4 regions of the Mixta mediterraneensis genome follow, and region 2 is predicted to be linked to each of the others. Evidence: riboswitches for the same ligand, from Rfam matches in the RefSeq annotation. Region 2 holds a riboswitch; each other region holds the start of a gene.
What was found. Region 2 has a riboswitch for thiamine pyrophosphate ahead of thiC (phosphomethylpyrimidine synthase ThiC). Riboswitches for the same ligand answer to the same signal wherever they lie in the genome.

Region 1: it holds a riboswitch for thiamine pyrophosphate, as region 2 does, so the genes downstream of both, thiM (hydroxyethylthiazole kinase) here and thiC (phosphomethylpyrimidine synthase ThiC) in region 2, are expected to answer to the same signal.
Region 3: it holds a riboswitch for thiamine pyrophosphate, as region 2 does, so the genes downstream of both, QRY16_RS19595 (FAD-dependent oxidoreductase) here and thiC (phosphomethylpyrimidine synthase ThiC) in region 2, are expected to answer to the same signal.
Region 4: it holds a riboswitch for thiamine pyrophosphate, as region 2 does, so the genes downstream of both, thiB (thiamine ABC transporter substrate binding subunit) here and thiC (phosphomethylpyrimidine synthase ThiC) in region 2, are expected to answer to the same signal.

The regions. Positions count from the first base shown of each region.
Region 1 is NZ_JASUAZ010000011.1:68,828-76,589, reverse strand. Features, by position in the region: gene QRY16_RS09580 (GntR family transcriptional regulator) at 1-413, shown strand, start outside; gene fbaB (class I fructose-bisphosphate aldolase) at 518-1,570, opposite strand; gene thiD (bifunctional hydroxymethylpyrimidine kinase/phosphomethylpyrimidine kinase) at 1,715-2,515, opposite strand; gene thiM (hydroxyethylthiazole kinase) at 2,512-3,303, opposite strand; TPP riboswitch at 3,335-3,436, opposite strand; gene QRY16_RS09560 (flagellin N-terminal helical domain-containing protein) at 3,781-5,259, shown strand; gene QRY16_RS09555 (AEC family transporter) at 5,791-6,750, shown strand; gene QRY16_RS09550 (IS4 family transposase) at 6,860-7,762, shown strand, end outside.
Region 2 is NZ_JASUAZ010000044.1:6,720-14,481, reverse strand. Features, by position in the region: gene rpoC (DNA-directed RNA polymerase subunit beta') at 1-2,844, shown strand, start outside; gene thiE (thiamine phosphate synthase) at 3,336-3,968, opposite strand; gene thiC (phosphomethylpyrimidine synthase ThiC) at 3,965-5,893, opposite strand; TPP riboswitch at 5,982-6,080, opposite strand; gene rsd (sigma D regulator) at 6,171-6,677, opposite strand; gene nudC (NAD(+) diphosphatase) at 6,767-7,537, shown strand; gene hemE (uroporphyrinogen decarboxylase) at 7,581-7,762, shown strand, end outside.
Region 3 is NZ_JASUAZ010000054.1:11,321-19,082, reverse strand. Features, by position in the region: gene QRY16_RS19610 (HesA/MoeB/ThiF family protein) at 1-140, opposite strand, end outside; gene QRY16_RS19605 (thiazole synthase) at 150-908, opposite strand; gene thiS (sulfur carrier protein ThiS) at 912-1,109, opposite strand; gene QRY16_RS19595 (FAD-dependent oxidoreductase) at 1,109-2,038, opposite strand; TPP riboswitch at 2,178-2,297, opposite strand; gene QRY16_RS19590 (alpha/beta fold hydrolase) at 2,539-3,408, opposite strand; gene QRY16_RS19585 (TetR/AcrR family transcriptional regulator) at 3,466-4,083, opposite strand; gene QRY16_RS19580 (hypothetical protein) at 4,149-4,286, shown strand; gene QRY16_RS19575 (M60 family metallopeptidase) at 4,680-6,827, opposite strand; gene QRY16_RS19570 (hypothetical protein) at 7,213-7,371, shown strand; gene QRY16_RS19565 (alpha/beta hydrolase) at 7,472-7,762, opposite strand, start outside.
Region 4 is NZ_JASUAZ010000015.1:46,938-54,699, reverse strand. Features, by position in the region: gene QRY16_RS11295 (MFS transporter) at 1-917, opposite strand, end outside; partial or broken gene sgrR (HTH-type transcriptional regulator SgrR) at 1,165-2,086, shown strand; TPP riboswitch at 2,144-2,248, shown strand; gene thiB (thiamine ABC transporter substrate binding subunit) at 2,295-3,281, shown strand; gene thiP (thiamine/thiamine pyrophosphate ABC transporter permease ThiP) at 3,257-4,867, shown strand; gene thiQ (thiamine ABC transporter ATP-binding protein ThiQ) at 4,851-5,552, shown strand; gene QRY16_RS11270 (DedA family protein) at 5,549-6,313, opposite strand; gene polB (DNA polymerase II) at 6,482-7,762, shown strand, end outside.

The sequences.
Region 1 (7,762 bases), on a different contig from region 2:
TAGAAATCTCCGTCGTGCGTCGCGCCGCGCAGGAAATTGAAGCGCCAGCACTGATGGCGCTGGAGTACAATTTACAGCTGCAAAATATGGCCTCTGAACGACACGACAGCCAGACGTTTCTTAGCCTGGATGATGAATTTCATCGCCTGATCGCTGAAAGCATCAACTGCGCGCTGGCGTGGGAAACGGTAGAAAATATCAAGGCGGCAATGGATCGGGTACGTTTTTTAACGCTAAGCGAAGTCTCTCCACCAGAGCGTTTGATCCAGCAGCATGAAGAGATTTTCACTGCGCTGAAACAGCATGATGCCGATGCAGCAGAAGCAGCGATGCGTCGTCATTTGCAGGAGATGATTTTTTCTATTACACCAATAGCGGAACGCAACAGCGAGTGGTTTGAAGAAGGATCCTGAGCCAGCTCACTGCCCCTTCCACAACCAGGGCCAGCGGGTGCTGGCCTTTTTAGCCTTATCGAACGCAGCGGGAATTCACCCGTCGGCGGGAAAGCCAGTTTGAATTACGCAATCGTCACATCTTTAGACAAATACACATCCTGTACGGCATTGATCAATGCGACGCCATCTTTCAGTGATTTTTTAAATGCCTTACGACCCAGTATCAGCCCCATGCCACCGGCACGTTTATTAATCACCGCCGTGCGCACGGATTCGGCAATATCCGTTTCCCCGGCTGAAGCACCGCCAGAGTTGATCAGGCCAGCGCGCCCCATATAGCAGTTGGCAAGCTGATAGCGAACCAGATCGATTGGATTCTCTGTGGTCAGCTTGCTGTAGACCCGCTCGTCCGTATGACCAAATTTCACGGCGTTATAACCACCATTATTTTCCGCCATTTTTTGCTTAACAATATCCGCACCAATGGTTGCCGCCAGATGGTTAGCCTGCCCGGTCAGGTCAGCGCTGGCGTGATAATCCACCCCATCCTTTTTGAAATCGTTATTGCGCAGATAAGCCCACAGAACCGTGACCATCCCTAGTTCATGTGCCCGCTCAAACGCGGCGGAAATTTCTTCAAGCTGACGACGTGATTGCTCAGAACCGAAGTAAATCGTCGCGCCAACCGCTACCGCGCCCATATTGAACGCCTGCTCCACGCTGGCATAGAGCGTCTGGTCATATTGCGCCGGATAGCTCAGCGTCTCGTTGTGGTTCAGTTTCACCATAAACGGAATGCGATGCGCATAGCGCCGTGACACTGAAGCCAGCACGCCGTAGGTTGATGCCACGCAGTTACAACCAGCTTCAATGGCCAGCTCAACAATATTCTTTGGATCAAAGTAGTGAGGATTTGCAGCAAACGATGCGCCGGCCGAGTGCTCAACGCCTTGATCCACCGGCAGAATAGACAGATAGCCGGTTCCCGCCAGGCGGCCGGTATTATACAACGTTTGCATATTGCGCAGCACCGCAGGAGAACGGTTGTTATCGATCATGACGCGATCGACAAAATCCCCGCCTGGTAAATACAGGCTTTCCGCTGGAATGGTCATGCAGCGATGTTGGAGAAGGGAATCAGCTTCCTGACCCAATAACTGTACGATGTCCGTCATGTAAGCTCCTGTTAAATGTCGAAGATGAACCGGCACCCGCCGATTCGACCCCAACAGCCTGGACCGGAATGCCCCGTCGATGCAAATTGCTGACTCCATTTTTCAGACGGATCCGCAGAAAAAAGAGGCCCTTCGCGCTTTGCCCTACCACCATTGATGAAAATGATGCACCGGTCCAATGCCTTTCCCGACTTCCAGCGAGTCGGCCTGTAACAGAGCCTGTTGTAGCCAGGCTTTAGCTTCGCTCAGGGTATCGTTCCAGTTCTGATGACGTGGCCGCAACGCCGCCAGCGCCGCCGACAGGGTACAACCCGTGCCGTGGGTGTGCCGCGTATTAACGCGAGGTGCGGTAAAGCGCTGCTGCGCCGAACGCGTGATCAACCAATCGGGGCTCTCTTCGTCACTCAGATGGCCGCCTTTCATTAGCACCGCCTGGCATCCCAGGGCCAACAAGGCTCCCCCCTGGGTCAGCATCTCGTCTTCATTACGCGCCATTTCACACTTTAACAGCGCCGCCGCTTCGGGCAAATTAGGGGTAATCAGTGAAACCTGTGGCAGTAACAACTCACGTACGCTGGCAATGGCGTCAGGCGAAAGCAGGGCATCGCCGCTTTTTGCCACCATCACCGTGTCGAGTACCACAAACGGCAAACTGGCTCGTTTCAGGCGATTAGCTACCCGCTCAACGATCGCGGTTTCCGCTAACATGCCGATTTTTGCGCTGTCGATACGCACATCATCCAGCACTGAATCGAGCTGGGCCGCCACGAAATCAGGTTCGACACGGTAAACCGACTGCACGCCACAGGTGTTTTGTGCCACCAGCGCGGTGATAACGCTGGTGCCATAGGCGCCTAACGCAGAGAAAGTTTTCAGATCGGCCTGGATTCCCGCGCCGCCGCTGGGGTCGGTTCCGGCGATAGTTAAGGCATTAATCCGCTTCATACTGCCACCTCCAGCAGCCATAACGCATCAAGGAAAGCGGCGACAAAACTGCCCGGACCTTGCGACTGTGCGGCAGCTTTCTCACCCGCTAACGCCATGATACGGCAGGCGCTGGCAGCGTTAAGCAACGCATCCCCCGGCAAACTGGAAAACGCCGCCACCACCGCAGATAAAGCACAACCGGTGCCAACCACACGCGTCATGAGCGGGTTGCCGCCAGCGACGCTTAAAGTACGCGCGCCATGAGTAACGTAATCGACTTCACCCGTAACGATGACAATGGTTTGATAGTCGCGAGCAAGTTGTTGAGCGGCCTCCAGGGCGGCATCGGCCTGATGCAGACTATCGACGCCTCGCCCGCCAGCCGCCTGCTGCGCCAGCGCTAAAATTTCTGAGGCGTTACCGCGAATCGCGGCAGGTTTCTGGCGAAGCAATTGCTGGCAGAATTCGCTGCGTAATTTAAGCGCGCCAACCGCGACCGGATCGAGCGTCCAGGGCGTACCCGCTTTATTCGCAGCGGTTACTGCGGCCTGCATGGCAAGCTGGCGATCTCGCGTTAAGGTGCCGACATTTATCAGTAACGCATCGGCAAAACCGCTGAACTGAGCGGCTTCGTCAACATCAATGACCATGGCGGGGGAGGCATTCAGCGCCAGCAGCACGTTGGCGCTGAAGGTTTGTACAACGTCATTGGTCATGCAGTGCACCAGCGGCGCGTGTTGACGGAATTGATGCAGAATGGGCGCGACGAGCGCGTCAGAAAGGCGTTCAGGTTGATGTGTCATCATAACTCCCAACCGGCGAACAAGAAGGCAAATGCGGTCAGGCATCAGACTTCCCTACGCTGGCATTATCCAGTTCAGGTAATACGGGTATTTCTCAGCCCTTCCCTTGCGGAAAGCGGCACCCCGAGTCGTTAAGTCACTCTCATTACATTTCACCAGCATACGGGAAGTGTCGCTTGCAACACAAGCCAGCCTGACTGCATATGCCTTCTTGAGCGCCGGACACAGATACCCCCGACTTCCCTTTAGGCATTATCCAGCGGCTGAAAAAATAATGGTACATAGCGAGCTCTTCAAGCGACTGATGTATCAGCCATAACACTGGGCAACATCTCAGAAAGCGCTGAGCAGGAAAAAAAGAAATAAAAAAGGAAGTTAAAGTTTTTTTGGAGGGTGACGATAGTAGGTATGACGGCGCTGAAGCCGACGGGTTGAAGCCCACACCTTAACCAAATGACTTGATAAACAGGAACTTTTACCATGGCTCAAGTAATCAATACCAACAGCCTCTCGCTGATCACTCAGAACAACATTAATAAGAACCAGTCTGCTCTGTCTACCTCTATTGAGCGTCTGTCTTCTGGCCTGCGTATCAACAGCGCGAAAGATGACGCTGCGGGCCAGGCAATTGCCAACCGCTTCACCTCTAACATTAACGGTCTGACTCAGGCGGCACGTAACGCTAATGACGGTATCTCAGTTGCACAAACGACTGAAGGCGCACTGTCAGAAATCAACAACAACTTACAGCGTGTACGTGAACTGACCGTGCAGGCACAGAACGGCACTAACTCTGATTCTGACCTGTCTTCAATCCAGGACGAAATTAAATCACGTCTGGACGAGATCGACCGCGTTTCAGGTCAGACTCAGTTTAACGGCGTGAACGTGCTGGCAAAAGACGGCACCATGAAAATCCAGGTGGGTGCTAACGACGGTCAGACCATCGACATTGATTTGCAGAAAATTGATTCTTCTACACTGAATCTGTCTGGTTTCAGCGTTAAAAATAACGATGCTGTTACTACCAGCGATGCAATCACCGCGTTTGGTGATACAACAAGCACTACGGCAACTATTGATTATTCAACCACTACTCTTTCAACAGGTGCGTCAGCTGGAACGGGTGCTGCTATTTCTGGTATTTCTAAAGATACCAGTGGAAACTATTTTGCTCAGGTAACTGGAGGTGATAAACCAGGTTATTATGCTGTTACTGTTGATAGTGATGGCAAAGTTACTATGGATAGTGGTGCAACAGCTGAGGCTACAACTCCTACAGGCCTCACCGCAGCAACCAGCATTACCACAACTACCGGCGGTACTGATGTTGATTTTGGAGACGATACCGCCACGGCTTCGTTGGGTACTGTTAGCCTGGTTAAATTACAAGATGCTAATGGCAAAGATACTAATACCTACGCTCTGAAAGATGCCGATGGTAATCTTTATGCAGCGAATGTTGATGAAGATACCGGTGCTGTTTCAGTTAAAACAGCAAGCTACACCGATGCTGATGGCAAGCCTGTAACAGATGCTGTAGTTAAGTTAGGCGGCACCGATGGTAAAACCGAAGTTGTAACTGACGCTGCTTCTGGTAAAACCTACGCAGCAGCAGATTTGAAAGACGCAGACCTGTCAAGCACAGATAATACTGTTGAAGCTGTGGCTGACGGCAAAACTGCAGACCCTCTGGCAGCTCTTGACGCAGCGATTGCACAGGTAGACAAGTTCCGTTCAAGCCTGGGTGCAGTACAGAACCGTCTGGACTCTTCTATCACCAACCTGAACAACACTACTACCAACCTGTCTGAAGCACAGTCTCGTATTCAGGATGCTGACTACGCTACTGAAGTTTCAAACATGTCTAAAGCACAGATTATCCAGCAGGCGGGTAACTCCGTGTTGGCGAAAGCGAACCAGGTTCCACAGCAGGTACTGTCACTGCTACAGGGCTAATAGCTCATGGCTCCCCGCTTTTGCGGGGAGCTTTATTGTTTCAACCGTAAAAATATTGCTAATGCAGTATATTTACCGATGAAATCGTTGAGATTTTATTCATTAACCGAATTCAACCGGCAGTTTTTTTATTACGTTCAAGCCGGGCAACCAAATTCACCATAAAATGCCGGGCCTTAGCGGTATTATTTTCCAGACTAAAGGTCATCTGTTAATTATTCCCCGGTTTACGTTAATATCCTGACGGTACATATGCTGCTATTTTTTATGTCCAGTGATTCAGTCAGGAATGCGTCCACTTTCTGTTAATTTTGGCGTAAAATAATAACTCAGCGTTATATTCCTCTATTCTGACAGAGAAAAATATCTCTCCAGTTATTACCGAACTGTTATTAAAGATAATCACCTGCGCGGATTTATCACTGCTCTTTAATCCTGAACAACTTTTCTCATTTCGGACAATCAAAGCGTTACGAAGCTGGCAACAACCTGTTAACCTTGTTGCATTGAACCACTGACTCTTCATCGCTTATGCCAACCTTGCTGAATACGCTCAGCCATCAAATCTATTTATCCGCACCGCTGTTTGTTCTTATCTTGCTGGGCTACTGCCTGACGCGCGTCGGTAAATGGCCCGCCACCATCAGTGAAGGCATGAACCGCTTTGTCTTCAATGTCGCCCTGCCCTGTATGCTGTTTCGCGTAATGAGTGATTTTTACAAAAGCCCGCCGGTGGATTTTCGCCTGTTGCTGGCTTTTTTTGGTAGCTGCCTGCTGGTATTTATTGTGGGGCGTATACTGGCGACACACATATTTAAGCTGGATGGCGTAGCCGGTTCAGTATTCGCACTCGGTGGGATCTTCTCAAATAATGTGATGTTGGGCATTCCGGTGGCAACCGCCCTGCTAGGGACAGAAGCCTTGCCCTCGGTGGCGCTGGTACTGGTCTTTAACAGCCTGATCCTCTGGACGCTACTCACGCTTTCGGTTGAATGGGCTAAGCAGGGTAACGTCTCGCTAAAAGGTTTAGGCCGCACGCTGATAAGCGTGCTGAAAAACCCGCTGATCATTGGCATTCTGAGCGGCACCGCATGGAGCTTTTTACAGCGCCCGCTGCCGTTAATTGCCGCTGAACCGTTGCGTATGCTGGCGTCGATTGCGGCCCCGCTATCGCTGATCACGCTTGGCATGAGCCTGGCGCATTATCGGGTGCGCGAGGGATTGAAGGAAAGCTATACCATTTGTGTGCTGAAGCTGATCTTTCAGCCGATGACGGTATGGGCAATTGCCTGGCTGGCCGATCTGCCACCGCTGGAGAGCAAAGTGGTGGTCCTGCTGGGATCCATGGCGGTAGGCGTGAATGTTTATTTAATGTCGCAGAAATTTAATGTGATTACCGGCCCGGCGGCGGCCAGCATGTTATTTTCGACGATTTTTGCCGCAATAACGACGCCATTATGGATGATGCTGATGTCGCTGGCGGGATATTAAAAAACCCCGGCACCTGCTGGGGAATCCCCAGAAATGTGCGGGTGAAAAAAGACAGGCATAGAGTTATGTGATCTACTGATTGTGCCAACAATTCAATGAGATCACCTCTATGCCTGCCCATCAAGTATGCCAGAAATTTTTCCGCGACTCTCTGTTGCCGCTACATAAATACCGCCAGAACGCTCTGCTTGACGCCACAACGGCCATCGTTAACGGTGCATCACTTTCTCTGACCAGCATCGGGCGATTTATGCCGGGTGGCGCTCAGGTCAAAAATAAGATTAAACGGGCAGACCGTTTACTGGGTAACCATGCGCTTCAGAAAGAGGTGCCGGCGATCTTCAGCAGCATCATTTCAATGCTGACCGGCAGGCTGTCTTTATGCGTGATTGCGGTGGACTGGAGCGGCTATCCGACGCAGGATTTCCACATTCTGAGGGCCAGCCTCGTGTGTGATGGACGCTCAATACCGCTGCTGAGTCAGGTAGTTACATCGGATAAGCAGCAGAATGCTGATATCCAGTCAGCGTTTCTCAGTGCGCTCAGTCACGCTGTCGGCCCCGATAAAAAGGTTATCATCATTACGGATGCGGGGTTCCGCAATACCTGGTTCCGGCAGGTAAAAGCGCTGGGCTGGGATTTTATCGGGCGGGTTCGGGGAGCGGTGCTGCTTAATCTTCACAGTGAGGGCGACCGCTGGCGCAGAGGTGAAACGCTGACTACGTCAAAAGAGCCGGTCTGTCTGGGGCCGGGCTCGCTTGCCCGCGGTAAAAAGATTCGTTGTGACGGTTATTTTTATCTTCACAAACAGGCCCCGAAAATGCGTAAAAATAAACGCGCACGCGGACGATATTTTAGTGCAAAAACAGAGAAAGAACAGCGGGAAGCTGGTCGTGAGCCCTGGCTGATTTTTACCAGTACAACTGAATTTGAGCCCCGTAAAATAATGAAGCTTTACAGTCGCCGCATGCAGATAGAGCAGAACTTTCGGGACGAAAAAAGCGAACGTTAC
Region 2 (7,762 bases):
TTCGATGGTGACCAGATGGCTGTTCACGTACCGCTGACGCTGGAAGCCCAGCTGGAAGCGCGTGCGCTGATGATGTCGACCAACAACATTCTGTCGCCAGCGAACGGTGAGCCAATCATCGTTCCTTCACAGGACGTTGTTTTGGGTCTGTACTATATGACCCGCGACAAAGTGAATGCCAAAGGTGAAGGCATGGTGCTGACCGGCCCGAAAGAAGCTGAGCGTGTTTACCGCGCTGGCCAGGCCGAGCTGCATGCGCGCGTTAAAGTGCGTATCACTGAATACAGCAAAAACGAGCAAGACGAATTCGTTGCAAAAACCAGCATTATCGACACCACTATTGGTCGTGCGATTCTGTGGATGATTGTGCCGCAAGGTCTGCCTTACTCCATCGTCAACCAGGCGCTGGGTAAAAAAGCTATTTCCAAAATGCTGAATACCTGTTACCGCATTTTGGGGCTGAAGCCGACCGTTATCTTTGCTGACCAGACCATGTACACCGGTTTCGCTTACGCGGCCCGTTCAGGTGCGTCTGTTGGTATTGACGACATGGTTATTCCGGCCAAGAAAGTGGAAATTATCTCTGAAGCTGAAGCCGAAGTGGCTGAAATTCAAGAGCAGTTCCAGTCTGGTCTGGTTACCGCAGGTGAACGTTATAACAAAGTCATCGATATCTGGGCTGCTGCGAACGAGCGTGTAGCGAAAGCGATGATGGAAAACCTCTCAACTGAAACCGTGATTAACCGTGACGGCGAAGAAGAGAAACAGGTTTCTTTTAACAGCATCTTTATGATGGCCGACTCTGGTGCGCGTGGTTCTGCTGCTCAGATTCGTCAGCTGGCGGGTATGCGTGGTTTGATGGCGAAGCCGGATGGCTCGATCATTGAAACACCCATCACGGCGAATTTCCGCGAAGGCCTGAACGTACTCCAGTACTTCATCTCAACGCACGGTGCGCGTAAAGGTCTTGCGGATACCGCACTGAAAACCGCTAACTCCGGTTATCTGACACGTCGTCTGGTTGACGTTGCGCAGGATCTGGTGGTTACCGAAGACGATTGCGGTACGCACGAAGGCATCATGATGACGCCGGTCATTGAAGGCGGCGATGTTAAAGAGCCGCTGCGTGAGCGTGTTCTGGGTCGTGTGACTGCAGAAGATGTGTTGAAGCCGGGTACTGCTGACATTCTGGTGCCACGTAACACGCTGCTCGATGAGCATTGGTGTGACGTATTGGAACTGAATTCCGTCGACAGCGTGAAAGTACGTTCTGTCGTTGGTTGTGAAACCGACTTTGGCGTGTGTGCACATTGCTACGGTCGCGATCTGGCACGTGGTCACATCATCAATAAAGGTGAAGCGATCGGTGTTATTGCTGCGCAGTCCATCGGTGAGCCAGGTACACAGCTGACGATGCGTACCTTCCACATCGGTGGTGCGGCATCACGTGCGGCAGCTGAATCCAGCGTTCAGGTGAAGAACAAAGGTACTATCAAGCTGACCAACGCGAAGTCGGTAACCAACTCCGCTGGCAAGCTGGTAATCACCTCGCGTAACGTCGAACTGAAAATGATCGACGAATTTGGCCGCACCAAAGAAAGCTATAAAGTGCCTTATGGTGCCACCATGGCGAAAGGTGACGGTGAGCAGGTTGCTGCAGGCGAAACAGTAGCGAACTGGGATCCGCATACTATGCCGGTTATCACTGAAGTGGGCGGTTTCATTCGCTTCACTGACATGATCGATGGCCAGACCATTACGCGTCAGACAGATGACTTAACGGGTCTGTCATCGCTGGTGGTACTGGACAGCGCCGAACGTACGTCGGGCGGTAAAGATCTGCGTCCTGCGCTGAAAATTGTTGATGCTAACGGCGATGATGTCCTGATCCCCGGCACTGACATGCCAGCTCAGTACTTCCTGCCGGGCAAAGCGATTGTTCAGCTGGAAGATGGCGTGAAAATCAGTTCCGGTGACACGCTGGCGCGTGTTCCACAGGAATCCGGCGGTACTAAGGATATTACCGGTGGTCTGCCACGCGTTGCTGACTTGTTTGAAGCGCGTCGTCCGAAAGAGCCAGCTATCCTGGCGGAGATTAGCGGTATCATCTCCTTCGGTAAAGAGACTAAAGGTAAGCGTCGCCTGGTGATCACACCGGTTGATGGTAGCGATCCATACGAAGAGATGATTCCGAAATGGCGTCAGCTGAACGTGTTCGAAGGTGAACGTGTTGAGCGTGGTGACGTAGTTTCCGATGGCCCAGAATCACCACATGACATTCTGCGCTTGCGTGGCGTTCATGCGGTGACGCGTTATATCACTAACGAAGTGCAGGACGTTTACCGTCTGCAGGGCGTTAAGATTAACGATAAGCACATCGAAGTTATCGTTCGTCAGATGCTGCGTAAAGCGACCATCATGAGCGCGGGTAGCACCGAGTTCCTGGAAGGTGAACAAGCAGAGTTTTCTCGCATCAAGATCGCTAACCGCGAACTGGAAGCGAACGGAAAAGTTGCTGCAACCTTTGCACGTGACCTGCTGGGTATCACCAAAGCGTCACTGGCAACCGAGTCGTTTATCTCTGCCGCATCGTTCCAGGAGACAACACGTGTCCTGACCGAAGCAGCCGTTGCGGGCAAACGCGACGAATTGCGTGGCCTGAAAGAGAACGTCATTGTGGGTCGTCTGATCCCGGCCGGTACGGGTTACGCTTATCATCAGGATCGTATGCGTCGCCGTCAGGTAGGCGAAGTCCAGGCTGTACCGCAAGTGACTGCGGATGAAGCCTCAGCGAGCCTGGCTGAGCTGTTGAATGCTGGTCTCGGTGGTAATAACGACGAATAATCGTTAGTCATGTAATAAAAAACCCTGCCTGGCAGGGTTTTTTTATGTCTTTCATTTAGCCTATTTCACTTATCGCCATTGAGGCTGCTGTGAATAACGATACCAAAGCTTTTGCTGTCCAGTTTTCACCCGCTGCGTGAGCCACATATCCAGCCTGTTATCCATTTCCACTTTGCGATCGTCATCGTCTGTTAACTGTCTCGTGAACGACCGCTGGCCAACAACACCGGGCAAGCATTGCTCCTGTTGAGTGTGGCAGTGAAACAGATAATCCTGAGCAAGAATACTAGCCATGAACGGGGAGAGAAACAGGGCCAGAAAGAGGAGGGAACCGGCCCTGGACAGGCGAAGCTTGCCTGACGGGAGCAACTTTACTCAGAACAAACAAGCCGCGCCAGTGACGAGCTTCATCACTGTGCACGGCTTCCCAGCTTTAAATCCACAATTGCAGCAGTAAATACGCGAATGTGGAGGCGCGTTCCATTACCGCGTTAACTAACGGTTTCAGGTTCGGCCAACGCCAGCAAAGTACGTGTTGCTTCCTGCCAGTCAGCAGCTTCTGTAATCGCACTAACTACCGCGATGCTACCCACGCCAGTTGCCAGCACATCAGGGGCTCGCGCGATGCTGATGCCGCCAATCGCCACGGTGGAAATATCCTGCAAGCGCGCCAGATGACGTTTCAGTTCGGTTAAGCCCTGCGGCGCAGAAGGCATTTCTTTTGTTTGCGTAGGAAAGATATGCCCGAGCGCAATGTAAGAGGGACGCAAAGCCAGGGCACGATCCAGCTCAGTATCATCGTGCGTCGAAATGCCTAAGCGTAATCCTGCCTGATTAATCAGTTCAAGGTTCGCAACATCCAGATCTTCCTGCCCAAGATGCACGCCATAGGCGTGATGTTTGATCGCCAGTCGCCAGTAATCATTGATGAAAAGGCGTGCGCGATAGCGTTTACCCAGCGCAATAGCCTGAGCGATAGCCGGTTCCACCACCTCGTTAGGTTGATCTTTAATCCGTAGCTGAATGGTGCGCACGCCAGCCTGCAGCAGCCGCTCAATCCACTCTACGTTATCAACTACCGGATAAAGCCCTAAGCGCGGCGCGGTTGCGGGAAATGCATTCATATTTTCTCCTCCTGAATAGCGTCCGCAGAGTGGTAAAGTTCTCCTCCACGGCTGCGAAAAGTATCGGACATTTTTGCCATGCCAATTTCAATCGGCTGTGCGGCGGCTTCCTGACGTGCGGCGTAGTCGCGCACTTCCTGTGTAATTTTCATCGAACAGAATTTGGGGCCGCACATAGAGCAAAAATGTGCCACTTTGCCGGATTCTTGCGGCAGCGTTTCATCGTGATAAGCCCGTGCCGTATGGGGGTCCAGTGCCAGATTAAACTGATCTTCCCAGCGAAATTCAAAACGCGCTTTAGACATGGCGTTATCACGGATCTGCGCGCCGGGATGACCTTTCGCGAGATCGGCGGCATGGGCGGCAATCTTATAAGTGATTAAACCTTGCTTCACGTCTTCTTTATTTGGCAGACCAAGGTGCTCTTTTGGCGTGACGTAACACAGCATCGCACAGCCAAACCAGCCAATCATTGCTGCACCAATACCTGAAGTGAAATGATCGTATCCCGGTGCGATGTCAGTCGTGAGTGGACCGAGGGTGTAAAACGGCGCTTCATGGCAGTGCGCCAGCTGCTCCGTCATGTTGCGACGAATCATCTGCATGGGTACATGCCCCGGACCTTCAATCATCACCTGAACATCATATTCCCAGGCGATCTTCGTCAGCTCACCTAACGTATGCAGTTCGGCAAATTGCGCTTCGTCGTTGGCATCCTGAATCGAGCCGGGCCGCAAGCCATCTCCCAGCGACAGCGAAACGTCATAGGCGGCACAGATTTCACAGATGTCACGGAAATGCTGATAAAGAAAACTCTCTTTGTGATGCGATAAACACCATTTAGCCATAATCGAGCCGCCACGCGAAACAATACCGGTCAGGCGTTTGGCAGTCATCGGCACGTAACGCAACAACACGCCGGCATGGATGGTGAAATAGTCAACGCCTTGCTCGGCTTGCTCCAGCAACGTGTCGCGGAAAATTTCCCAGTTAAGGTCCTCTGCCACGCCATTTACTTTTTCCAGCGCCTGATAAATGGGCACGGTACCAATCGGAACCGGGCTGTTACGCAGGATCCATTCACGGGTTTCATGGATATAACGCCCGGTGGAAAGATCCATTACCGTGTCGGCTCCCCAACGAGTCGACCAGACCAGCTTTTCCACTTCTTCTTCGATCGAAGACGTAACCGCTGAATTACCAATATTGGCGTTCACCTTCACCAGGAAGTTGCGGCCAATGATCATTGGTTCCGATTCAGGATGATTGATATTGGCGGGAATAATGGCGCGACCGTCGGCGACTTCCTGTCGGACAAACTCGGGGGTAATATTTTCTGGCAGGTGCGCATCAAAGCTGTGTCCTGCGTGCTGTTGCAGCAACACATCGCCACGAATACGCTCGCGACCCATATTTTCGCGCAGCGCAATATATTCCATCTCAGGTGTGATGATGCCCTGACGTGCATAATGCAGCTGCGTCACACAGCGGCCCGCTCTGGCACGACGTGGTTTGGGCAAATGCTCGAAACGCAGATGATCGAGACCGTCATCGGCCAGGCGCTGTTGGGTGTAGGTTGAGCTTGTTTGCCCGAGGTTTTCACTGTCATTGCGTTCGGTAATCCAGCCCGCACGCAGCTTTTCAAGGCCGCGGTGTACATCAATTTGCGCCTCGGGATCGCCGTAGGCACCCGCAGTGTCATACACGGGCACCGCTTCGTTGTCTTCATAACGAGGATTATCTTTGCTTCCGCCCGCCAGGGTTGGGCTGAGCTGTATTTCGCGCATTGGCACGCGAATGTCATTACGGCTGCCAGTGATCCAAATGCGTTTAGAGTTAGGGAATGCGCTGCCGCCCTGTAGTGAATCTATAAATTTCTGCGCCTGGGCACGTTGTTCGCGACGGTTGGTTTTCGACATAGACATAGCAATTTTCCAGTTAAAGGGGAACGTTGCTTGTCCGGAGTTCGGAAGGAGTAAGCGATACGGTGGACAACGTGTTGCCAGCGTACGGATAAAATTTACTCTTGTTCCCTACGCAGGTTCTAACCTGGTCAGGTTCCGCGGATCCCGAATGAACGGTCTCAGCCCTAAGGCACTCCGACAAGAAATTAAAAACGGGTTTATCAGACTTTCGTCGTCAAAACCCATCCAGCATAGAAGGGCTGATAGATAATCACAAGATATTTACATGCGCTTAACGCTAAGCGGGGCGAGTGAGGTGATTATCGTTAGCTACCGGTGGGCGCGCCAGCTGGTGATCCCATGTGAGTTGAATCAATTTATCTTCCAGCGTGAAGCGTGCTTCCAGGACTTCCCCCACTTCAGACAGGGCTTGCTGGAAAGTCATGCAGTTATCATCGTCAATCGATTGCTGTAAGTGACCATCATAGATCTGCATCAGACGTTCAGTATTTGCCTCAAGCGGCGGATAGAACTGTGCTGCAGCAATCATTGGGTTGTCGCCATTCATTTCGCTCACCACGCGCTCGTAAATACTGAAATGCCCGGCAGAAAGGTAGTCGACTAAGCCGTGACAAAAATTATCCAGCGCCTGTTCATCCAGCGTCGTTAACGCCTCTTTGTTAGGTTTCATTCCTATTAAATGGTAATAAGCGACCAGGAGCTGACGACGGGCTTCAAGCCACGAATCGATGAGTTCGCTGCTGCCACCTACGCGCTCGGTCAGTACGTCTAACTGGTTAAGCATATCTAACTCCATGTGAGTTATAGTTGTTTGTCTACACACTTAACATCAGGACTTCAGCGTGTTGTTTAACGCTAAGGATGACGAAAAAAATGCAATGCGAGATCTCAAGCGTAGACGCTGGATGGTGGGTTGTCAGCCATGAGCAAAAACTTTGGCTACCGCAGGGCGATTTGCCGCATGGAACTGCAAAGAAGTTTGGCTTAGTCGGCAGTAAAGGTCAGGTCATTGGCGAGTGGCAAGGTGAAAAAGTCTGGCTCATCTGCGAATCGCGTGCCGAGAGTATGCTGTCGGTACGGCAATTAATTGATGAAGAGGTTGGGTTATTTCAACTTGCCGGACGGGGTGTTCAGCTGGCTGAATTTTATCGTTCCCATCGATGGTGCGGCTATTGCGGCCACGAAATGCACCGTAGCAAACTTGAGTTCGCCTGTTTGTGCAGCCATTGTCGTGAACGTTATTACCCACAAATTGCACCCTGTATCATTGTTGCCATACGGCGTGGTGAGGAAATTTTGTTGGCGAATCACGCGCGGCATCGCAATAACGTTTATACCGTGCTGGCGGGATTCGTCGAAGTGGGCGAAACCCTGGAACAAGCTGTCGCGCGTGAAGTGATGGAAGAGAGTAACGTGCGGGTAAAAAATGTACGCTATGTGACTTCTCAACCCTGGCCTTTTCCGCAGTCGCTCATGGTGGCTTTTATGGCGGAATATGACAGTGGCGAACTGCAACATGATGGCAAGGAGCTGCTGGATGCCGCCTGGTTCCGCTATGACGCGCTGCCAGTATTACCGCCGCCTGGCACTGTGGCGCGCCGTCTGATAGAAGACACCGTAGCCATCTGCCGCGCCGGTGCATAAGGAAAGTGCTACACTACGCGCCTGAAATTGAGAGAGCCTTAAAATGAATGAACTGAAGAATGATCGTTACCTGCGCGCCCTGTTACGTCAGCCGGTTGATGTCACACCGGTCTGGATGATGCGACAAGCCGGGCGTTACTTACCGGAGTACAAAGCGACCCGCGCCGAAGCGGGTGATTTTATGTCGCTATGTAAAAACGCCGAGCTGGCTTGTGAGGTGACGCT
Region 3 (7,762 bases), on a different contig from region 2:
ACCCCCGCCCCAGCCAGTAACGGGAGCAGTGTGGAACCCAGTCCGCCTGCGCCAACCACCAGCACGCGCGCGCTGGCTAAACGCTGCTGGCCTGCTTCTCCGATCTCTGGCAACATTGTTTGCCGCTGATAACGATCCATCTTTTATCCTTAGCTGAGCTGGGCCAGACCAAAAATCGGCGTAGAAGCCGCAGCCATTTCGCGCCGCTGCATCATGCCAGCCTGCTGCGCAATCAGCCCGGCATCAATTGCCGAAGCGAAGGCGCCAGCCATACTCACCGGATCGCCCGCTTTGGCGACAGCGGTATTCAGTAAAATGCCATCAAAGCCCAACTCCATCGCATGGGCGGCCTGGCTTGGCGCGCCAATACCTGCATCAATAATCAGTGGAATATCTTTAAACCACGCGCGCATTGAGCGCAGCCCTTCAATGTTGCGCAGCCCCTGACCAGAACCAATTGGCGCTCCCCACGGCATCAGCAGTTCACAGCCCGCTTCCAGTAGCTTTTCACCCAGAATCAGATCTTCAGTGGTATAGGGGAAAACGTTAAAACCCTCCATACAGAGAATGCGAGCGGCTTCCACTAACGCAAAGGGATCGGGCTGCAACGTATCAGCGTGGCCAATCACTTCCAGCTTGATCCAGGATGTGTTGAACAGCTCACGCGCCATCTGCGCCGTGGTAACCGCTTCTTTGACCGTATGACAACCGGCGGTATTCGGTAAAATCCGCTTATTGAGCTGCTTAAGCAACTCCCGAAAGGCCCCGCCCGCGTTGCCTTCGCGACGCAGGCTAACGGTAATGATTTCGGCTCCTGAAGCATTAATCGCCTGCTGTAAAATTTCTGGCGAAGGATACCCGGCGGTGCCCAGTAAAAAGCGCGACTGTGGCTGAAAATCATAAAACATCACTTATCCTCCCTGCATTGGCGACAACACTTCTAACTGGCTGCCCGCTGCGATTTTCTGTATTTCATATTGCGAACGCGGAATGAATTCGCCATTGATAGCGCTGGCAACGCAACTGGCATCAATTTGCTGTTCACGCAGCAGTTCGGCCAGCGTGCTGGCTTCAGTATCAATCGTGCGGCCATTGAGATGAATACGCATTACCTACTCTCCTGGGTCAGTTGCTGCATCAGTTTTTCGGCCATTATCGGTGCCAGCAAAAAGCCATGACGATACATACCATTTACATAAAACAGGCCATTTTCGTAGCGAACTTCTGGCAGATTATTGCGATAAGCAGGACGCAAACCGGTGCCGCTTTCAACTATACGGGCTTCAGACAAGGCTGGATGAATGGTGTAGGCTGCGCTGAGCAACTCCATCATGGCACGAGCGCTAATGGGGCTGTCATCATGACTTTCTACCATAGTGGCGCCCAGCATGAAGCGCCCTTCCGCACGCGGCACCAGATAGCATGGAAAACGAGGGTGGAGCAGCCGTACCGGGCGTGAAAACTGTACCTCATTACTTTGCAGGATCAGCATTTCGCCGCGCACCGCCCGAAGTTCGGGCTGCGCCTGAACGGCATGGACCCCGCGGCAGTCAATAATTTGCCCGCTGGCTTTGCCGCTGTGAAAAGAAACACCGGACTGAAGGAGTTTTTCACGCAGCTGCTGCATCGCATGCCGGGGATTAAGATGGGCTTCACTGGCAAAGTACAAACCGCGTGCGAAACGATTTTCCAGCGCAGGTTCAATGTCGCCAGGCGCAACCCATTGATGTTCCGAGGTCATTTTAGCAAAGCGTGTTAGCTCCTGACTGTCGCGCGGCGGTGCGATCACCAGCGTGCCGTTATGCTCAACGCCATTAACACGTTTTGCCCACCACGCGGCAGAATGCTGTCCCCAGTCGATAACGGCTTGCGGCGCACTTTCCGCTTCACACCATGGGGCAAGCATACCGCCCGCCCAGTGTGACGCCGGGCAGCATTCATCTTTGCAGATTACATCAACCGTTTCACCACGTTCGGCTAACAGCGTTGCGACACACAATCCTGAAACACCGCTGCCCAGTACCGACCAACGGCTCATAATACGCGCTCTGCTAGCGAAGCAGTTTGATTGAGAGAGATCATCACTTTGGCCTCGTCATTTAACAGCGAAGACCCGTGATACAAGAAAGGGAAAAGCAGGAGCAAGACATTACGGCCCTTGCAGCAAGGATTTCAAAACAATGAAATCCGAGTCTTCCTACGCCAGTATCAACTGGGTCAGGTTCTAAGGGTCGCTAAGCCGCGCGCTGCGCTATTAGCCTCTCAGTCTCTTTGGCGAGACTCCCCTGACAGGTTCTATTTGTATTTTAAGGGCGCGGATTCGTCAAGTACATGCAGGGAAATATCTCCCGTGCATTGTTTGCGACTTCCTGTGCGAAGCCTGTCTCACAGGGACGATGAACCTACCGTCGAATGCACTTTTGCAGTAACGCGCAGCCTCTTTCAATGGCTTTTTTGCTGCGCTTCTGCAAATAAACTGCCGATTCGATAATGCGCTGCCAGAGATCAGTTTCTGTTACTGAACAAAACGCAGCCATTTTATGCCGTAAAAAATATCTGTAACGCGTCGGCTAATAGTGAGGGTTGTTCTTCAGGAATAAAATGCCCGCTATTCGCAATGGTTAAGCTTTCAACCTGACTGGCAAATGCGCGTAACGGCGTGGCCATATCCGGGATTGATCCTTGATCGGCGCTCACCGCTAACAGCGGAACAGTAAGTTTTCTCTCTTTCAGGCGAGCGCGGTTTTGTTCGGCGGATTGCGCCAGCGAACGATAAAACGCTAAAGCGGCGCGTAGTGCACCAGGGCGGCAAAAAATACGCAAATACTCGGCCATGACTTTTTCATCAAAAATATCCGGGTTTTTCGCTTTACGTTTCAAAAACCAGTCAAGATAAATCGATTCCCGTCCGCTGATTAACATTTCCGGCAGATCGCTGACGATATGAAACGCAAAGTGCCAGGTTTTCCAGGCTTTATCCGGCGCGATCGGCAATGCATCTGGCAATGTAATACCGGGAATACCTGCATCCAGCAGCGCCAGCTTTATTACCTTGTCGGGAAACTGAGCGGCCAGCGGAAACGCGACCCATGCGCCAATATCGTGACCCACCAGATTGAAACGGGTGATATTCAATTGTTGAAGTAACGCGACGATCAGCTGCGCCACGGTTTCAGTGTCATAGCCGTTGACCGGTAAGTCGGAATCACCCTGCCCCGGCAAATCGACTGCAATCACGTGAAATTTTTCCGCTAATCTCGGAATGACAAATCGCCAGGCGAAGCTGCTCTGCGGAAAGCCCGCCAGCAATACCACGGTTTCAGCATTCTCCTCACCAGCGCTGAGGTAATGCAGGCGCTGATGGTTAACCAGAGCAAAGTTTCGCTGGTGCTCAATGACATCTTTCATCTGCTTTCTCCTGAATATTATTTAGGTAATGATCGTTTCCTATTAGGGGAAAAATTTTTAGCTGAGGATTTTTAACGCCAGCGGCACGATAGTTTCATCAGGGCGTGTTGGCGCAATTTTCCCTGCTACGCGCATGCCAAGCACGATACACAACATCAGCGAGGCCGTTGCATCTGCATTGAGTTCAGCGTTGATCGAGCCATCTTGCTGTCCTTGCTGAATGAGCAAAGTGAGAGTTTGCAAATTGCGCGTCATCGCTTCACTTACCGCCTCGGCAAGATCCTCCTCAAGCGTCTGCAGTTCCACTGCGCTGCCCGCCACCAGGCAGCCGCGCTTCCCTTCAAGATCTCGTACCGAATCGACGTAAAAATGCAGAAGAGCCTCAAGCCTGGCGAAACCTGTCTTGCCGGATTCCAGCCGGGTGCGTAGCTCGCCATTACGCAACGACAGATAGCGTGCAAATACCTGCGCAAATAACTGGCGTTTATCGCTGAAGGCTTTGTAAATACTGCCCGTGGTGAGCTGCATGGCCTCGCTGAGATCACCCATCGACGTGGCATGGAAGCCTTTTTCACGGAACACCAGCATTGCTCGATCCAGTACTTCGTCGAGCTGGAATTCGCGTGGCCGACCACGGTATTTGGCAAGGATTTGTCTGGACAACAGTTCGCTCACTTAGGAAATGATCATTTCCTATAAGCTAGCGGAAAATACGCTTGAAGTGAAGCGAGGAATGAGCAGTGCAGCAAATCCTGTTGCCGCGCCTGCTCAGTCAGCCAGATTTGCGCTTCACCCAATGTAGAGAACTGACCTTCACCGAGAGCGAGATGAAGGCCGATATCAAAATCACGTTAAGTATGTTTCTGCTGGCTAACTGAATCGCCACAGCGACTGACGTGAACTGCAAGCGGGTGATCGTTTCATACTGCAAACCATTAAAAACAGCAAAAAGTACGCTTTCATGCGTCTTTTGCATTTAAACGTCCGAAGGATTTACCGATACCCATGCCGGACAGGATGTTTGTCGATTTCAAAGCATCAAGGGAGGCGCAATATTATGTGGGATAAAAATTCCGGAAAGCGCAAACCGCCAGAGATAAAACCCTATATAATCAAATAATTAAATGGAATCTCGCGAGAGTCATTCTGTTGATTTGGCAATCTCTGTTAATCACTTCACACTTTCCAGTAAATTCAGAAAGGCGCAGTCCAGTAAAGAATATCAGACGCGCCTTTCGCGAAGACAGGATGAACGGGTATGCAACGTTTTATTATTTACAAGCGGCGTGCATGTTTTTGGCACCCAGCTCGCGCCACACAGCCCATTCATCTCCCGTACCTGGTTTATCCCCTACGGTCCACCACCCGTTCAACCAGGTTTTGCCATTGTAAGTCACCTTCACACAGGGATTTGGATAGGTTTTCTCCTGCTTCCATGAATTGTTGTCAGCGGTATCATCACCCGTAATGTCAATGTGGTGACTCATTTCTGCACGACGGTGGCCTGAATAGAGTTCGGCAGTCACATGGGCGAGATAATGACCCGCTTTCAGTCCGGCCTTGATTTGCCCGTTCAGGCTAATTCCGTCAGGGATGGTGTGGCCGTCTTTGCTCAGGGACCACTGGTAGTGAATGTTTCCCTGGTTGTAGTCAAAATTGGCTTTCGCTTTTAAAACCACGGGCTTGCTGCTTTCCATTTGATGATCGCCAGTGACGACCACCTGTGGCGCACTGACCGTCACCTTAATCAGCGCTTCCCCTGTTTTACCCGCTTTATTCGTAGCCGTTAAGCGGAAGGAAGCCTCGGTGTCCGTTAAGCCAGCCGGTATCACAATATCCGTTCTGGCAGCATCTGGTGTGCGGGCTGTAATGCGATCGTTACCGGCTATCCTCTCCCATTTATACGTCACATCCTGTTGGTTTGTGGTTGCGCTGACGCTATAGCTGTAACTGGTGCCAACTGTACTGATAGCATCAATCGTGGCGCGGCTTAGGGTAACCGTAGGGGCTGATACATTTTGCGCCTGTGAATAATCAAATTTGATGTTGCTGTCACGGTTTTCCCAGATAGGATCGGTCATCCAGGGCAACGACAACTGTTTAATGTGATCTTTGGTCGTTTGGGCGGGCGGCAGTCCCCACTTTTCATAAAACGGTGTGAGGTCATAGCCTGAAAGCCGGCTGGTTTCTAAAATAAAGCGCTGAATTTTGGCGTCTGAGCTGGCTGGCTGTTCATTTTTCGGCATTTCACGATACACTTTTCCTAAGCGCGCATAAAAATCCTTGCCGAAAGTGAGATCCAACTGCCAGAGCATAGCAGCCTTAAGGTGTAACTCCTGCTCATGATAGTTTCGCTGCGCTTGTTCAAAGTATTTGAACGCTTTATCCCAGGTTCCTGCCACCTCAGGGCGGGGAAGATTACCCAGCTCACGTTGTACATAGAGAGAGGTTAAATTGACGGTTACCTCGGTCATGCCGTCCCATTTTTGAGTCTGCATCTGGAAATGATGCCCAAGCTCATGCCAGGGGCCCCAGCCATCACTTCGCAGAGTCTGCTCATTCACCGCAGCTTTAATACCGTTCTCTGTGCAACTTTGTATACGCCAGGACCAGGCATTCAGCGCACCACTACAAGCGTCATCATTCACTACCCCTTTAGGTGGTATACCATCTAAAAAATGAAAACGGTGCGGAATACGACGATGCAGACTGTTGCTCTCAGTGGCCGACAGCCCATACTGATCTTCAGCCCAGGATACAATCTTGTCCCATGTTTCAAGCATACCGACAGGATTGCCATCCTTAATCAGGGTTTCTGCCTTATCCCGACGTAAGGTAATCATCATCCTGTCGCTCAGCAGCTCAGCATACGGAGAGGCTTTCATTTCCGGATCTGCCAGCATACCCTGCCAGTCGCTTTTGCTGTTTTTATTCAGGATAAAACGCGGAAAAGGTCTTCCACCCTGTAAATTAATCGTTATATCGCTCTGGATGGGATTACTGAAATTAGCGATATACAGAATGCCATCCTGCGTTACCGATACAGTATTTAAACCACGATTCAGTTTTTGCCGCTGAGCGTGCTTGTACTGGTACGTCCTGTCATGCGGGACGCTTATAAATGCCTCCAGTGAAGGGGATGCATTGCCAGAATAATCAGCGTTAATAGTGAGGACATCCCCTTTTTTTACCCAGTATCCGGTCGATTGCAAAGGCGTCTGGTCAAATCCACGCTGTTGTTTGTTACGTAGTTCTCCCGGCGATCCCGGCTGTTCAAGTTTAAACTGGCGAGGAGCTTCCAGCGCGGCTTTGGTAGATTGCGTTAGCGCATCGGGTGTTACCGCTGAAACAACAGGAGGAAGCGTTAAAAAAATGGATGCGGCCAATACGGAATAAGAAAACACAGTACGTCTGTTCATAAAGTCCTTATATTTTTTACATTTTGAAATCCTTCTACAGCAATATAAACAATTTAATTTTAAGAATGTGCCTGTGTTAGCTAAGATTTTCCCTGGCAGATAAAATGTGGAAATGTTTACAGGCAGGTCCGCCTCCCTCTGTTCACTCACACCATGCCAATACCGCTGTCCTCTGTGGGCCTGCGGGAATATCAATGAGGCCGGGAAGTGGAAAAAAGACGCAATGGATGTGAAATATTTGTCAGCTTCTGCTGAGTGTCAGGTCCGGAAACATGGCGCTGCCGTTAGCCCTGATGCACATCGCTACCGCATCCATAGCGACAGTCGGAGAAAAGCTCTGGGTTAAAAAGTCTCGGACAGTAACAGGCGGTGAAATGCCAGAAGGTTGCCTGAAGAAACCTCGATAACAGGTTTCCGGCTGGTGCGTGGCGTCAGTAATACCAGCCTGAACGTCCGCTACCACGACCCTAATACTGAGCAACAGCGCACAGAGACGCTGACACAGCAAGAAACGCGACTCGCTTATTGTCCGCTGATGTTTTGAATGTTGATTGCCCTGCGGCTGTGAAGCCGTTCATAACATGCTGAGTTAATAATTACCCGACTATATATTGCCGGGTAACGCGAATGATGCGATGCAGGTATCACTGAGCTGTATTTGACATAATACGCAGCGTATCTGTCAGCGATGAAGGAAAAATTTGTCCATGTGTCTGACCCGGGTAACGGGACAGATGGAGATCGACGCCCTTTTGTTCGAGGATTTGATTCAGCTGACTTTCTTCATCTTTCAGGTCAGACGCGAATCCTTTGCGTTGCTCTGTCACACCATCACCTTCCATCAGATAAAGCGATTTGTGCTGCAAATGTGCCGGATCGCTCTCTTTCGCCAGCGCAACGATCCTTTGCCTGCCCCAGCTTAATGATGGCGCAGC
Region 4 (7,762 bases), on a different contig from region 2:
AGTTGCAGGAGCAATAATGCATTACGCGAACTGAACAGCACCAGACCAAGATAGAACACAATACCGGCTGCCAGAGCGATCAATATCAGGTTACGTTTCCCGATGCGCTTCGCACAATAGCCCGCCAGCAGCATCACCGGAATTTCCAGACTTGCCGCCATACCCATTAACAAACCAGCCAGCTTTTCTGGCAATCCCAGCGTGCTGCTGATATACAGCGGCATATCAATGATATACATGGTATTACAGGTCCACATTATCATCGAAGCGATGAACAACATGCGTACATCACGATTACGCCAGCCGCTGATGGGTATGCCACCACTGTGCATCAGCGAATCCGCGCGTGGTACCGATGGCAGCGTAAACCAAATCAGCAGGATACAGATAAAGAACAGCGTCGCCGCCACCATAAACAGCGTGATGAAACCGTAATTAAGCGCTAACGTGAATGACAACGGCGGCCCAATCACCCACGCCAGCGACAGCTGCGCACGCATCACTGAACTGAACATCACTGCTTCGCGTGCTGACTGATCGGCATATTCACGTGCCAGCGCAAAAATTTGCGGTATTGACACGCTGGCCAGTGCTGACAGCAGCACGCCAAGCGTGATCAATGTCAGATAATGACGTGTAAAGGCAAACAAAATGGCATTACACAGCGCCATCAGACAGCAGAACAAAATAATATGACGGCGATCGCCCACACTGTCCGAACGTTTCGCCACCATCATGCTGACCACAATCCCTGCAATCGCGTTGAGGGTAAAAAATAGCCCAACCCAGAAAGGACGCGCCTGCACTTCACGGGTCAAAAACAGACTGAGCGTCGGCGCCTGTAATGCACCCGCCACGCCAATCATGAACGACGTCACCATAAACGCGAGATAAACTGGATTGACGCGCGATTTCATACCGCAATCCCTTTAAAATGAGGAAAAAAGAAGGGTAGACAATAGCGTGCATCCTAAAAAAAGCCAGCGGTGAAAAACCTGCTGGCGGTGTAATTACACCCTACTCAGAATACGATCCCGCATGGCTGCGCGATCATGGCAGAGCGCTATTTATTGCTAAATGCCCCCCGCTCTTCCAATGAGATCAAGTTTGTTTCTAATATGAGGCAGGAAAAACAGAGCGCTTTTTACCGGGAGTTCCTCTTTTATGCCCTCATCGCGCCTTAAGCAGCAATTTATTCGCCTGTGGCAAAGCTGCCAGGGCCAGACGCAAATCACCACGCTGAATGAGCTGGCGGAATTGCTGCACTGTTCACGTCGCCATATGCGTAACTTGCTCAACGCTATGCAAGTCGCCGGTTGGCTGATTTGGCAAGCGGAAGCCGGGCGTGGCAAACGTTCACAGCTAGCGTTTTGCTATACCTGTCTGGCGTTGCAGCAACAGCGGGCCGAAGATTTGCTGGAACAGGATCGCATCGATCAACTTGTTCAGCTGGTTGGCGATAAAGACCAGGTGCGCCAGATGATTAGCGCCTGTCTGGGCCGCAGCTTTCGCCAGGGCAGGCGTATTTTACTATCGCCCGCGGCTCAATTTGCTGCCCGGATCGCCACTGCGTCGCTCCGAAACGCATATAGCACGACAAATTTTCAGTGGATTAACGCGTATAAATGAGGAAAAAGGGGAAGCTGAAGCCAATATTGTGCATCACTGGCAGCGAATCTCATCACTGCACTGGCGTTTTTTCTTACGTCCCGCAATCCGCTTTCATCACGGGCGAGAATTAGAAATGGCCGATGTGATAAGCAGCCTGGAACGGCTGCGTTATCAGCCCCTGTTTTCGCATCTGCAACACATCACTTCTCCCGCCCCCTGGACGCTGGACATTACCTTAAGTCAGCCCGACGACTGGCTGCCGTGGTTACCTGGCAGCGTGAGCGCGATAATCCTGCCGCGTGAATGGCCGGAGCGGCGCGATTTTGCCCGTCACCCCCTTGGCAGCAGGCCTTACAGCGTAGTGCGCAACCAGCAAAGCCAGCTAAAAATCACCGCCTTTGATGATTATTTCGGTTTTCGCGCCTTAATTAATGACGTTTCAATTTGGGTGCTGCCGGATATTAGCGATGAGCTGGTTTACGCCGCCGACGCTGTGATCCTTTCACCCTGGCCGCGAAATGACTAGAATAACGCGTTCTCAACGGGGTGCCGCTTGCGATTGCCGTAAGATGCTGAGATATACCCGTCGAACCTGATTCGGTTAGTACCGACGTAGGGATTTGAGAGGCCAGCCAGCTCAGATCCTTTGCGACTCAACGACCATTCTCCTGAAGGAGCGCAAAGTGTTAAACAAAGTCCTGTCCCTGTTGCTGCTGTTGTCGGCCTCTGCTTTTGCCGCTAAACCGACTTTAACCGTTTACACCTACGATTCGTTCTCCGCTGACTGGGGACCCGGCCCGGCGGTGAAAAAAGCCTTTGAAGCACAATGTCATTGCGAACTGAAATACGTGGCGCTGGAAGATGGCGTATCGCTGCTTAATCGCCTGCGCATGGAAGGTAAAAACAGCAAAGCCGATGTTGTTCTGGGCCTGGATAATAATCTGCTACAGGCCGCGCAGCAGACCGGCTTATTTGCTGCCAGCGACGTAGACACCAGCAAGCTGCAACTGCCTGGCGGCTGGCAGGATAAAACCTTTATCCCCTTCGATTACGGCTACTTTGCCTTCGTCTATGATAAAAACAAACTGAAGAACCCGCCCAAAAGCCTGAAAGAACTGGTTGATAGTCCAGAAAAATGGCGCGTTATTTATGAAGATCCACGCACCAGTACGCCGGGTTTAGGCCTGCTGCTGTGGATGCAAAAAGTGTATGGCGATCAGGCACCCCAGGCATGGCAGAAGCTGGCGCAGAAAACCGTTACCGTTACCAAAGGCTGGAGTGAGGCCTACGGTTTGTTCCTGAAGGGTGAGGGTGATTTGGTGCTCAGCTACACCACATCTCCCGCTTACCACCTTATTGAAGAGAAAAAAGATACCTATGCGGCCGCGCCGTTTGCTGAAGGGCATTACCTGCAGGTTGAAGTCGCCGCGCAACTGGCCAGCAGCAAACAGCCAAAACTGGCGCAGCAGTTTATGCAGTTCATGTTGTCGCCCGCCTTCCAGCACACGATGCCAACCGGCAACTGGATGTATCCGGTTATAAAAACCGATCTGCCGGCAGGTTTCTCGTCGCTGAGCATACCCAATACTGCGCTGCACTATTCTTCACAACAGGTTGCCGCCCACCGCTCAGAATGGATTAATGCATGGCAACGCGCCGTCAGCCGTTAATGCCGCTCTGGCTGATTCCCGGCCTGCTCGCCACGCTGCTGTTAGGCAGTGTGGCGCTGCTGGCCTTTTCTACGCTATGGATGGCCGCGCCAGACACGCCCTGGCACAGCGTATTGCAGGATGAATATCTGCACCACGTTATCGCCTTTTCTTTCGGCCAGGCGCTGCTATCTGCATTGCTGTCGCTGCTGCCTGCGATTGCGCTGGCGCGTGCGCTTTATCGTCGGCGCTTTCCCGGCCGTCAGCTGCTGTTGCGCCTGTGCGCAATGACGCTGGTGCTGCCCGTGTTGGTGGCCGTATTTGGCCTGCTCACGGTTTATGGTCGCGTCGGCTGGCTGGCGCAGATCTGCCAGTTTTTTGGCATCCGTTATGGCTTTTCGCCGTATGGGCTGCAAGGCATTTTGCTGGCACACGTTTTTTTTAATTTACCGCTGGCGACGCGTTTGATGTTACAGGCGCTGGAAAGTATTCCGGCTGAACAGCGCCAACTGGCCGCGCAACTCAACCTGCGCGGCTGGCACCATTTTCGCCTGCTGGAATGGCCATGGCTACGCCGACAGGTGCTGCCCACCGGCGCGCTGATATTTATGCTGTGCTTTGCCAGTTTCGCCACCGTGTTATCGCTGGGCGGCGGGCCACAGGCAACCACTATCGAACTTGCCATTTTTCAGGCGCTGAGCTACGACTACGATCCCGGCCGGGCGGCGCTGCTGGCGCTCATTCAGCTAATCTGTTGCCTGACGCTGGTGCTGCTTAGCCAGCGTTTCAGTAAGGCGATCCCGGCAGGGAGCAGCCAGTTGCGCGGCTGGCGCGATCCACAGGATTCGTATTTTGCTCGCCTCAGTGATGTGTTGTTGATTGCCCTGGCGTTGCTGCTGCTGCTCCCCCCGCTGCTGGCGGTGATTGTGGATGGCCTGCACGGTGGGTTACGCGGCGCGCTGGTCCAACCCGCGCTGTGGCAAGCCACGTTGACTTCGTTGCGGATTGCATCCGGCGCGGGTCTGCTATGCGTGCTGCTCACCATGATGCTGCTGTGGAGCAGCCGGGAACTGCGTTTGCGCCAGCGCAACGTCGCGGCGCAAATCATGGATACCAGCGGTATGCTGATCCTGGCGATGCCCGGTATCGTGCTGGCAACAGGCTTCTTTCTGCTATTTAATGCCACCATCGGTTTGCCCACTTCTGCTGACGGTTTGGTCATCTTCGCCAATGCACTGATCGCTATCCCTTACGCTTTAAAGGTGCTGGAAAATCCTATGCGCGACATGGCTGAGCGTTATGCAAATCTGTGTGGATCGCTCGGCATCAGCGGCTGGAACCGGCTGCGGCTCATTGAGCTGCGCGCGCTGAAACGCCCGTTAGCGCAGGCGCTGGCCTTTGCCTGCGTGTTGTCGATGGGTGATTTTGGCGTGGTGGCGTTATTTGGCAATGCGGATTTCCGCACCTTACCGTTCTATCTTTATCAACAGATCGGTTCCTATCGCGGCGCAGACGGTGCGGTTACCGCCCTGTTGTTACTTGTGCTCTGTTTGTTACTGTTTACCCTGATGGAAAAATTACCGGGCCGCCATGCTGACTCTGAATAACCTTACCTATCTTTATCAGCATTTACCGATGCGCTTCAGCCTGAGCGCGCAACGTGGCGAGCGGCTGGCAATCCTTGGCCCTAGCGGCGCGGGCAAAAGCACGCTGCTGAGCCTGATTGCGGGTTTTCTGCCCGTCAGCCAGGGAAGCCTGCACATTGACGGACACGATCATACCCAAAGCGTACCGGCGAAGCGCCCGGTTTCGATGCTGTTTCAGGAGAATAACCTCTTCCCGCACCTCAACGTACAGCAGAATATGGCGCTGGGATTACATCCCGGTCTCAGGCTGAACCCCACCCAACAGCAGCAGCTTGCAGAGATTGCTGAGCAGGTGGGATTGCGTGATCTGCTGACGCGTTTACCGGGCCAGCTATCAGGCGGACAACGTCAGCGTGTCGCGCTGGCTCGCTGTCTGTTACGCGATCGGCCAGTGCTGCTGCTGGATGAACCCTTTTCAGCCCTGGATCCGGCGTTACGGGGAGAAATGCTACAGCTGGTGCGTTCAGTGTGCATGGCGCGCAACATCACTTTACTGATGGTGTCGCATAGCCTGGAGGATGCGCAGCAAATTGCGCCACGTAGCGTCGTGATTGTGGATGGTCGGGTTTACTGGGATGGCGCAACCGAACAGCTACTGTCGGGCGACACGCGGGAAGCCGATGTGCTCGGCATCCCGCGCCGTTAATTAAAGAATACCTGCCACAGCAGATGACGGAATACTGGCATCATCGGATGGAACTGAATCGCTACCAATGCGCCAGCGGCCACGATAAGCCCGAGCGGCGTCAGCCAGCGCAGACGTTGCAGCGGCAGATACGCGGTTACCCAGTCCTGACTTTTCCCGCTGCGCCACCAGCGCCAGCATAGCCAAATGCCCAGCCAAACCAGAATTGCAACCAGCAACAGCAGCCAGCGAAAGCTTCCCTCCTGCGCGGCTTTTGGCACATCAATTGCCACTCCCGCCAGAATGCCCGGCAGCAGATAGAGCGGCGGCCACAAAATACAGCCGATTAGATTCGGCAGCAGGAACTTACGCACCGGCAATTCCAGCATACCCGCCGCTAGTGGGATCAGCGGACGCGTTGGCCCGACAAAACGTCCCACAAGAATGGTAAACATGCTGTGCTGATGCAGCGCGTGCTCGGTTTTATCCAGTAATCCTTTATATTTTTGTAAGTATTTCCAGCGATGCAGCGGCCCCTGAAATTTCCAGCCAATGCCATAGGAAACCCAGTCGCCAATTAAACAACCGACGAAACCCGCCGCCCAGGCTGGGTATAACCCTATTTGTCCGCTACCCACCAGCGCGCCGAGACTGGCCATCAAAACCGTCCCCGGCAGCAATAATCCCACCAGCGCCAGCGATTCAAGAAATGTCACCAGTGCAACGGCAAACAACGCCCACTCCAGCGACTGCGTAAACAGGTGTTGAACCCAGGCTTCCATAACCTTCCTTAAAAAAAGCACAAGACTGGATTGTCCTGAGCCTGGGGTACAGCGTCAAGGCAAGAATTGTACGCTGATATTGATAAACCACAGCGGCGAGTGCTGTATAAATATCCATGTTATACTTCGCTCACGTTTGTTTCTGAAGCCGGCTCGTCTGGAGATAGTGTGAATACGCCCCGCGCAGGTTTCCTGCTCACTCGCCACTGGCGCGACAGCGCACAAGGCACCGAAATCGTCTTCTGGCTGGCCACCGACGAGGGTCCGCAGCGCGTGGTGCTGCCGGTACAAGAATCGGTGGCGTTCATTCCCTGCGAATTTCAAACGCAGGTTGAAGCGCTGCTGCAAAATGAACGAGAAGTACGCCTTCAGCCTTTGCAGCTAAAAGATTTTCGCCGCCGCCCGGTATTGGGGCTTTATTGTCAACAGAACCGACAGCTGCAATGGATTGAAAAGAAACTGCGTGAGCACGGCATTCCGGTCTACGAAGCGGACATCCGTCCACCCGAGCGCTTTTTAATGGAGCGCTTTATCACGGCGCCAGTGTGGTTCAGCGGCGACACGCAAGGCGCAAGCGTGATGAACACGCGTCTGAAACCTCATCCTGATTACCGTCCGCCATTGAAATGGGTATCGCTGGATATTGAAACCACTCAGCACGGCGAGCTGTATTGCATTGGGCTGGAAGGCTGCGGTCAGCGTCAGGTTTATATGCTCGGTCCGCCTAACGGCGATGCCAGCCAGCTTGATTTCGACCTGATCTATCTCGCCAGTCGCCCGCAGCTGCTGGAAGCGCTCAACAACTGGTTTGCTCAATACGATCCTGATGTGATTATCGGCTGGAACGTGGTGCAGTTTGACTTGCGCGTATTACAGAAACACGCCGAGCGCTACAAAGTGCCGTTACGTCTGGGGCGTCAGCAAACGCCGCTGGAGTGGCGTGAACACGGGTTTAAGCCGGGGATATTCTTCGCGCAGGCTACCGGACGCTTGATCATCGACGGCATTGATGCACTAAAATCCGCCTTCTGGACTTTCCCTTCGTTTAGCCTGGAGTCGGTATCGCAACAGCTATTGGGTGAAGGCAAAGCCATCGATAATCCGTGGCAGCGCATGGAAGAGATCAACTGGCGCTTTGCCAATGATAAACCCGCGCTGGCGCGCTATAACCTGAAAGACTGCGAACTGGTGACGCGTATTTTCCACAAAACGGACATTATGCCGTTCCTGCTGGAACGCGCGGCGGTTAATGGTCTGGCGGTGGATCGTCATGGCGGTTCGGTAGCCGCCTTCAGCCATCTTTATATTCCACGTATGCATCGCGCCGGTTTTGTCGCGCCTAATCTGGGCGACGTGCTGCCGGAAGCCAGCCCTGGCGGCTACGTGATGGATTCGCGCCCCGGTTTATATGATTCGGTGCTGGTGCTTGACTATAAAAGCCTTTATCCC